Regions from separate parts of the Nocardia sp. NPDC101769 genome, predicted to be linked through region 2. Evidence: riboswitches for the same ligand, from Rfam matches in the RefSeq annotation. Region 2 holds a riboswitch; the other holds the start of a gene.
The links. Region 2 has a riboswitch for magnesium ahead of ACIRRA_RS34940 (MgtC/SapB family protein). Riboswitches for the same ligand answer to the same signal wherever they lie in the genome.
Positions count from the first base shown of each region.

Region 1: it holds a riboswitch for magnesium, as region 2 does, so the genes downstream of both, ACIRRA_RS14995 (stealth conserved region 3 domain-containing protein) here and ACIRRA_RS34940 (MgtC/SapB family protein) in region 2, are expected to answer to the same signal.

Region 1 covers NZ_JBIWMX010000007.1:262,995-267,403, reverse strand. Annotated here, with positions in the region: gene ACIRRA_RS15005 (SHOCT domain-containing protein) at 1-2, opposite strand, end outside; gene ACIRRA_RS15000 (hypothetical protein) at 102-1,013, opposite strand; M-box (ykoK) riboswitch at 1,262-1,433, opposite strand; M-box (ykoK) riboswitch at 1,536-1,714, shown strand; gene ACIRRA_RS14995 (stealth conserved region 3 domain-containing protein) at 1,794-3,161, shown strand; gene ACIRRA_RS14990 (response regulator transcription factor) at 3,362-3,997, shown strand; gene cutA (divalent-cation tolerance protein CutA) at 4,075-4,409, opposite strand, start outside.
Region 2 covers NZ_JBIWMX010000030.1:39,309-43,717, forward strand. Annotated here, with positions in the region: gene ACIRRA_RS34925 (helix-turn-helix transcriptional regulator) at 1-270, shown strand, start outside; gene ACIRRA_RS34930 (SDR family NAD(P)-dependent oxidoreductase) at 606-1,370, shown strand; gene ACIRRA_RS34935 (hypothetical protein) at 1,372-1,494, opposite strand; gene ACIRRA_RS34940 (MgtC/SapB family protein) at 1,546-2,259, opposite strand; M-box (ykoK) riboswitch at 2,461-2,636, opposite strand; gene ACIRRA_RS34945 (MFS transporter) at 2,709-3,932, opposite strand; gene ACIRRA_RS34950 (ArsR/SmtB family transcription factor) at 4,020-4,361, shown strand.

The DNA.
Region 1 (4,409 bases), on a different contig from region 2:
ACGCCTCGATTATCCGGTGGGATGGCCGTTTTCGCAGGACAGCCCCGGATATCGGAGGTCATGGACCCCGTTCCGAGCGCGGCTGTGGATGTAAGGAAGGGTCACGATGAATCGCGCTCCGCCGACGGTGTCGTGGCATCGTGCAACACGGTCAGGCCGGCCGTGAGCGCCGAACCGCCTGCGGTCCAGCTGATCCCCGCGGGTTGGGTGGTCAGCACCACGATCGTGAAGCGCAGCAGGTGGTCGGATCCGGTGCCGACGAGGCCGCTGGTGTTCATGGTCGTCGAGGTATCGAGCGCCATCCAGCCCTGCTTGATCGCCCGGGGTGCGCGGGGAAAAGCGTCTGGGATGCCGAAGTATTGGTCGGTGCCGTCGGCGGCGATACGGCTGGCGTTGCGCAATCCGTTCATGATGACCTCGCGGGCCGGTGCGGGGACCGCAGTGCTCAGGTAGCGGTAGACGCTGACGACGTCCCTTGGCGTGGTGAGGGTTTCGCCCCATTCGGAGGGGTCGTTCGGTGGCCGGGTACCGGTGAGCCCGATCAAATCGATCATCCGGCTCACAATCGCGGTGCCGCCGTTGTCGCACCACAGTTGATCGGCGATGTCGTCGTCGCTGGCGGACAGCATTCGGTCGAGCATGGTCGAGGTGGCCGAATCCGCTTGCCAGACTTGTCTGTGCAGTGCGTCGATTGCAATCAGCAGTTTGACCACCGACGCGGTGTAGAACTGCTGATCGGTGTCGAGTTCGGCGAGCGTGGCGCCGGTGGCGGTGTCGATGACGTCGATGCCGACCTCGGTGCCGGGGGAGGCGTCCTGGATCGCGGACCGCATCCGCTCGGCCAGTTCCGTCGGCGGTAGGGCGGGTCGGGCCGGGCTCACGGGCGCGGCCGACGCGTCGAGGGGGGCCGCTTGGATCACGGCGAAGGCGAGCAGGCCGGTTGCGGCGCCCAGCCGCCACGGTCGGAATGAGCTTTCGCGGCGCACGACCGCGCCGGCGGGGGTTTTCCGCATCGGTAAGACTTTCGAGATTCGAAATCGGGATTCTTGTGCCGCAGGGCAGCGCGCAGGGAAGAGTCGAATCGGACTCTGCTGGCCGGCCTACCCGTGGCTGGGTGCCGGATGGCGTTGCCCTGATTCGGAAGGACTTGGATACGGACCATCGGTGGAAGTCATGGCCGTCGTCCTCACCTCCTCGGGGCCTGGGCCTGGTATGGCTGCACGGGGCACACGAGGAGTTGTCGGCGGCCCGATGCCACCGACGCGCACCCCTCTCGTCAGAGCTTCGGCACTGCACGACGTATCCCTTTGGGCGGGAAGCCACCTGGGGTTACCCCTTAATCCGGGGAAACCTGTCCTGATCCTGGGCGTCTCTCGACGTCGTCGGATCAGTGGCCTGTGTTCATACAGGAGCCTCGCCTAGCGAGGTGCTGATTGCGGCCGTCAGCTTGTCATCACTCGATGGCCGGAGTCAACCGGGCCCGGTGTGACAACGGTTACCAGGGGCAAGTGTTCGAGGCTGCGGCTATAGTCGGTGCTGCACCTCGTTAGGTGAGGCTCCTTTTCGAACACAGGCCACTGATCTCACGACGTCGAGAGACGCCCAAGCTCAGGACAGATCTTCCCGGATTAAGGGCTGATCCCAAGTGGCTTCCCGCCGGATCTCCGGCAGGGATACGTCGTTCAGTGCCGAAGCTCAACGTGTGGGGTTGCGCGCGACATCTGAAGTCTTTCGCGCAGACACTCCTTCGTGCGTTCCCTGAGACCTGTTGAGTCCGTAGGTAGGTGTGACGAATGAAGAACCTGATGACATGCGTTCCGGTGGCCGGAGGCGGCACCGAGCGGACCGCGGTGGAGAATCTGCTGCTCACTCGTGGCGTACTGCTCGCGAACAATATTCGGTTCCTGCTGATCAGGACGGCGGACGGCGAGCCCGCGCTGGCACTGGGCGAGCAGTTCCGGGGACTGGTCGCCCCGTTGTTGCGGGCCGACGGGGGCCCGGGCTCCATTGATGTCGAATTCTGGGAGTTCGGCGACGAGGAGGTGCGCTGCCCTCGCCCGAATGCGTTGACCCGCACCAGCTTTCCGGCCGCAGACCTGGAACTTGCGCAGATCCAGCGGTACGGCAGCGACTGGGTGTCCCTGGAGGGGATGTTCGAACCGCATGCGGGCGACATCGGATTCCCCATCGACATCGTGTTCTCCTGGGTCGACGGCAATGACCCGGCACTGGCCGCGCGCCGCGCCGCCGCCGCGGTCGGCGTCAGCCTCGGCGAGGGCGACGCCGCTCCGGCGCGCACCCGCCAGATCGATGAGCTGCGTTTCGCGTTGCGGTCGGTGCACGAATACGCGCCGTGGGTGCACCGGATCTTCATCGCCACAGACTCGACTCCGCCCAACTGGCTCGCCGACGATCCGAAGGTGACGATTGTCCGTGCGGCGGAACACTTCTCGGACCCGAACAGTCTGCCGACCTTCAACTCGCACGCCATCGAGACGCAGCTGCAGCACATTCCCGGGCTGAGCGAGCATTTCATCTACGCCAACGACGACATGTTCTTCGGCCGTCCCGTCGCGCCGGAGATGTTCTTCACCTCCGGGGGCATCAGCCGGTTCATCGAATCCGATCTCCGGATCGGCACCGGACCGAATACCGAGCAGCGCAGCGGATTCGAGAACGGAGCGCGGGTGAACCGGGCGCTGCTGCGGCATCGATTCGGGCACGTGATCACCCGCCACCTGGAACACGCGCCCACACCGCTGCGCCGCAGCGTACTACTGGAAATGGAGCGGGAGTTCGCCGAGGACTTCGCCAGGACACAGGCCAGCCCTTTCCGCTCGGCCACCGACATCTCCGTGACCAACTCCCTCTACCACTACTACGCCCTGCTGACCGGCCGGGCGGTCCGGCACGAAACCGCTTGGGTGCGCTACGTCGACACCACGACCTTCGACGGTCTCGACCAGCTCGGAATCCTGTCGGTTCGCCGCGACGCCGACTTCTTCTGCCTCAACGACAGCAGCTTCCCCGAGGTCGAGGAATCTCACCGCGCGTCGCGAGTGCGGTGCTTCCTCGAGCACTACTTCCCCCGGCCCGCACCGTGGGAGCGCACCGCCGCCCTGATGCCCGAACGGGCCGAGTCGGACACCGTCGCCGCATAGCCGACACGGTGGGTTCTGGACCGGATTGCGCTGTGTCGCAACCGATCCGGGATTTCGTATGCCCAATTCGAGTTATCCAATTCTCATGAGGAGAGCTAGTTCCAATGGGGCAGTCGGCTGCGGTATCCCGCATCGTCGATCGACTACCGATCATTTCGATCGGCGGTACCGGGTCTTTCGGGGGTCGGCGGGTGTTGATCGTGGAAAGCAAGAACGCCGATCTGGCGGAACTGAGCCGGGCGCTGGCATGGAAGGGCAGCTCCCGGAGAGCCGAAACCGGTGCGCGGGCTGCGGATTCGCACGAACCCGCGGATGTTGTGCTGCTCGATATCGACCGGAGGGACAGGGGCGGGCTGAATGTGGTGCGCTCGATCCGGGAGCTCAGCACCGTTCCGATCGTCGTGGCTACGGCTCGGGAGTCCGAACTCGACCCCGTGCTCACGCTGGAGGCGGGCGCCGATGACTATGTGGTGAAGCCGTATCACATCGGTGAGCTGATGGCTCGGATCGAGGCGGCCATCCGGAGCAGCGAGCTGTCCGCGCGCTCGACCGGTGCCATCGAGTACGGCCCGCTGCACATCGATGACGCATCGAGGCAGGTCAGACTCTACGAGAGGCGAATCGAGCTGACCTTCAAGGAATTCGACCTGCTGTATCTGCTGGCCTCGAACGCGGGCGCGGTGGTGCCACGTGAGCGGATCATGCAGGAGATCTGGGACAACTCCTGGTCGCGTAGGACGGTCGACACCCATGTCTGCACCATTCGAAGCAAGCTGGGGTCCAGTGACTGGGTCCTCAATGTCCGGGGTGTCGGATATCGCATGGGCATTGCGTGAGGATCGCGCCCGGTCTCCGGGTCGAGCGGTCAACTCCATGCGACGCGCCAGCTGAGGGCAGCTGGCGCGCGGGCACCCTATTCCGGTGCAGCTGTGATCTTTTCGACCCATTTCACGTAGCCGTCGATCGCCCACTCGACGGGTGTTGCGATGATCTCCGGCCCACCGGCCCATGGGTGCAGCTCGAGGATTCGCCCAGCGAGCTTGTCCCTGACCGCTGCTGCCGTCTTCAGTGTCACTCGCCATTCCTGGCCCTCGCCGAGCTGGTCCAGATGCCAGAACACCGACATCGCTGGTCCGGTCACCTCAGCGCCGGCGGCGAGACGTTCGGCCACCACCGTGCGAGCGATATTCTGTGCGTCTTCCTCGGTTGGCGTCGTCGTGGTTACCGACCACACTCGTGCCTCTGTCA
Region 2 (4,409 bases):
GACCCCGGCTTCGACTCCGTCATCACCGAACTCGCCTCCCGCAGCCCGGAATTCGCCCGCCTCTGGTCCCGCCACGATGTCGGCCCGGCCCGGCAGGCGGTCAACGCCCTGCAACACCCCGAGGCCGGTGAACTCCACTTCGACGCCACCACCCTCACCCTCGCCGACCGATCCGACCGCCACCTGGTCCTCTACAACCCCCGCGCCGGCACCGACACTGCCGCCCGCCTCGACCAGCTCCACCGTCTCCGCCTCGCCCCACCCGCCTGAGCCGGCAGTGACGACTCCCTGATCCTGATCGCGTGGCTCCCGGCGGGTGAGCGTCGCTTTGTATCGGAATCGCCGAATGGTCTCGAATGTTGTTCCGGCCGTGTGGATCCCGCAGAGCACACGTTCTGTATCGCGTTCGTGGGCCACGGCCGAGCCATGTTGGCCCTGCTCACATTTCCGGTGATGCATGCAGCGCTAACTCGACTCTGGCGGCCATCGTCGAAGGCAACGGCGCCCTGGACCCGGTTCGGCCACATCGCTCGGCAAGGTGGTGGTGGCACACCCACGATAGATGCGCACTGTTTACCCACAGTGCGGCCCGGCAGGCTGAAGTCATGACACACAACGGGTTTCGGTTCCAGGACAAGGTCGCGCTCATCACCGGCGGTAGCAGTGGGATGGGGCTGGCCGCTGCGCGGCGGCTCCTCGGGGAGGGGGCGTGGGTGATCGTCACCGGGCGTGACAAGGACCGGCTCGATACCGCGGTGGCCGAGCTGGGGGAGCGGGCGGTCGGGGTGGCCGGGGACGCTACCGTGGCCGAGGATCTCGAGGCGCTGGCGCGGGTGGTGTCCGAGCGGTTCGGGCGGCTGGATGTGGTGTTCGTGAATGCGGGAATCGGTGCGTTCCAGCCGGTTTCGGCGGTCACCGCCGGCGAATTCGATCGGGTGGTGGGGATCAATTTCAAGGCCGCGTTCTTCACCGTGCGGCAGGTGCTGCCGATGCTGGTCGACGGGGGTGCGATCGTCCTCAACGCCTCCTTCGCCTCGTATCGGGGCGCGCCCGGCGCCGCACTGTATTCGGCGACGAAGGCGGCGGTGCAGAGTCTGACGCGGACGCTGGCGGCGGAGTTGGCGCCACGCGGGATTCGGGTGAACTCGGTGAGCCCGGGCTACATCGACACCCCCGCCTTCCGGGCCGAGGCCTCCGCCGCAGCGCAGGCCGCCGCGGGGGCGCGGGTGGCGCTCGGGCGGGTCGGCGACAGCGACGAGGTGGCCGCCGCCGTCGCGTTCCTGGCCTCCGGGGAGGCGTCCTACATCACCGGTCAGGACCTGCTCGTCGATGGCGGCCTGACCACGGTGGTCCCGTCGGCGATGGTGTGAATCAGCAGGCGCGCAGGTCGGCGGTCTCGAAATTCAGCTCGCCGGCCACCACCGGCAGGTCGGCGCGACCGTCGTTGCCGTACACCAGCTCCGGCGGACCCGCGATCGCGCCCCACCGACGCATCCGGCAGCGGCACCGCGAGCGGGGTCGGCGTATCCGACCGCAGCGCGAGGTTCACTCCTCGGCCGCTGCCAGCTGCGGCACCGTGCGCCACCCGACGCTGGTCACCGACGGCTCCAGGCTCAACCGGCTCACCGCGGCCTCCATCTGCCGGTCGTCGCGGCGGTCACCGGTCAGCTCCGCCCGCACCTGCACCCGGCCCGGGGAGGTGTCGTGGCTCGAGATCGACACCAGCCGGAAGTCGGTGCGCGTCAGCGACTGCACCAGCAGTGCCCGCACATGCGCCTCGTGCGCGTCGTCGGTGTCGGCGTGGAAGCCGTACAACGCCTCCTGCACCTCGACCTCGTCGATACCGGGGCGATCCACCGTGCGCGCCACCGTGCGCAGCGCGGTATTGACCACCACCACCGCCACCGTGCCCGCCACCGCGGTCGAATACATGCCCGCACCCGCGAGCGCACCCACCGCCGCCGCACACCACAGCGTCGCCGCGGTGTTCAGGCCGCGGATATTGAACCCGTCGCGCAGGATCACACCCGCGCCCAGGAACCCGATACCCGAAACGATCTGCGCCGCAACACGAGTCGGATCCGCCGACGCACCGTTGAAGCCGTGCGCGGACAGCAGCACGAACAAGGTCGCCCCGGCGGCGACCAGCGAATTCGTGCGCAGTCCCGCCATCCGGGCCCGGAACTGACGCTCGAACCCGATCACCGCGCCCAACCCGACACCCGTGCCGAGTCGCAGCAGCATTTCCCACGTGGTCATCTCGATCTCCCAGCGCATGACGGCGCACTCCGGACTCGGACGCTACCGGGGTACAGGTAGCGGCCAGAGGATTGCAGGAGTGTCGCCGAGTGAACGATTGGCTAACGGAACGCGCTCCGGTCCATCGGGCACGACCACCACCTCCTCGACGCCACACGCACGCATGCCGGGGGAGTGGGACCGGCGTGAACTCGCCGGTACGGGTACCACCCCTCGTAAGACCTTCAGCACTCCACGGCGTAAACCCGCCACGGATGGCGGGAGCCGGTCGGGGCATCCCCTTAGCTCGGGGAAACCTGTCCTGATCCGGGGCGTCTCTCGACGTTCGGGATCGCCGGCCTGTATCCGTGAAGGAGCCTCAGCTAACGACGGCACCTTGCGCCCAGAAGTAAACACCGGCCCGCCACGATCGGCAACCCGACGTGAGCGCCGTCGCATTCGTGCAGCCGCTAGCGTCGCGCCTCGACCGCGACCCGCGCCACCAGCCGCACCACACACAGCACCGCCACCGACACGGCGAAGATCTGCACCGCAGCCAGCAGACCGGTCGCGCCCGCCAGCAGGCCGACACCGATGACCGGGCCGCCGCTGCCGCAGTAGGCCATCACGAAATAGGTCGACAGCACATCGGCGTGACGATCGGCAGGCGCGGCCGCATTGATCGCGGTCAATCCCGACAGGAACACCAGGCCGTGACCGGCCCCGGCCAGCACGGTCGCGAATAACAGCAACGGCAGCGAGGAGACCGCGCCCGCGCCCGCCAGCAGCACCAGACCCACCGCCAGCAGCGGGAAGCCGGTGAAGTCCAGGGCCCGTTCGGGTTTTCCGTAGCCGACCAGCTGCGCCACCGCCCACGCCGTGGGCAGCAGCGCGGCCGCCGCACCACCGATCACCAGATTCGTACTGCCCGACAGGGTCGCGGCATAGGTCGGGATCAGGGTGAGGAAGACGCCGACCACCGCGAAACCCAGGAACGCGCCCGTGCCCGCGGCCGCGAAGACCGCACCCATCCCGGCCGGGATACTCGGCCGTCGCGGCCGCCACCGGCTGACCACCGCGGTCTCGGGCAGCGCCGCCATCGCCACCACGGCCGGAACCAGCAGCGCCAGTTCCACCATGAACGGTGTCACGTACGGAGCCGGAAGATATTGCGCCAGAACAGCTCCCAGCACCGGACCCAGACCCATACCGCCCGCCGAGGCCACCGCCGACACCAGCGCGGCCCGGCGGCGGCTACCGTGCGGCTCCAGCTCGGTCAGTGCGGCGGTGAGCGCACCCGAGGCCGCCCCGACCGCCAGCCCCTGCAGGATTCGGGCCGCGAACAACCACGCCACATCGGTGGCCAGTGCGAAACCCAGCGTGCCCAGCGCCGCCAGCACCAGCGCGGGCAGCAGAATCCGGCGTCGCCCCAGCACATCCGAGGCCGGACCGGCGATCAGCAGCGCGGGAATCAGCACCCCCATGTAGACCGCGAACACCAGCGTCATCACCAGTGGCGAGAACCCGAACCGATGCGCATAACCGTGATACAGCGGCGTGGCCACATTCGTGCCCGTCAACAGGATCAACAGCGTGTAGGCGGTGCCCCGGAACCGCGCAGCGCTCCCGGGCGGTGAATCCTGCGGGGCGGCAGCGCGATCGGAAGCGGCTGCGGTGGATTGCTCGATGGTCATGGCGTCCTCCCGGCACAGACATGTTCGGTATTTCCGAACATAACAGGATGTTCGGAATTTGTGAACATGCGGACTAGTCTGGACACCATGGCGAGCCGAACCGCGACCGAACTGGTCCACCCCGACCGCGACGAACTGCGGTTCACCACCGTGCTGGCCGCCCTCGCCGACCCCGTCCGGCTCACCATCGTCACCCGCCTGGCCGCCGCCGAGAACGGCGAACTGGCCTGCACCACCTTCGATCTGCCGATCAGCAAATCCACCCAGAGCGGGCACTTCAAGACCCTGCGCGAAGCCGGCGTCATCCGTCAGCGCGACGAGGGCACCCGCCGCCTCAACCGGCTGCGCACCGAGGATCTCGAAGCCCGCTTCCCCGGCCTGCTCGACCTGGTCATCACCCACGGTCGCGGTGCGACCCTGAGCGCCTAACCCGAATGTCGCGACGACTCCGGGCCGGTCGACGCCGGTTTCGTGCCC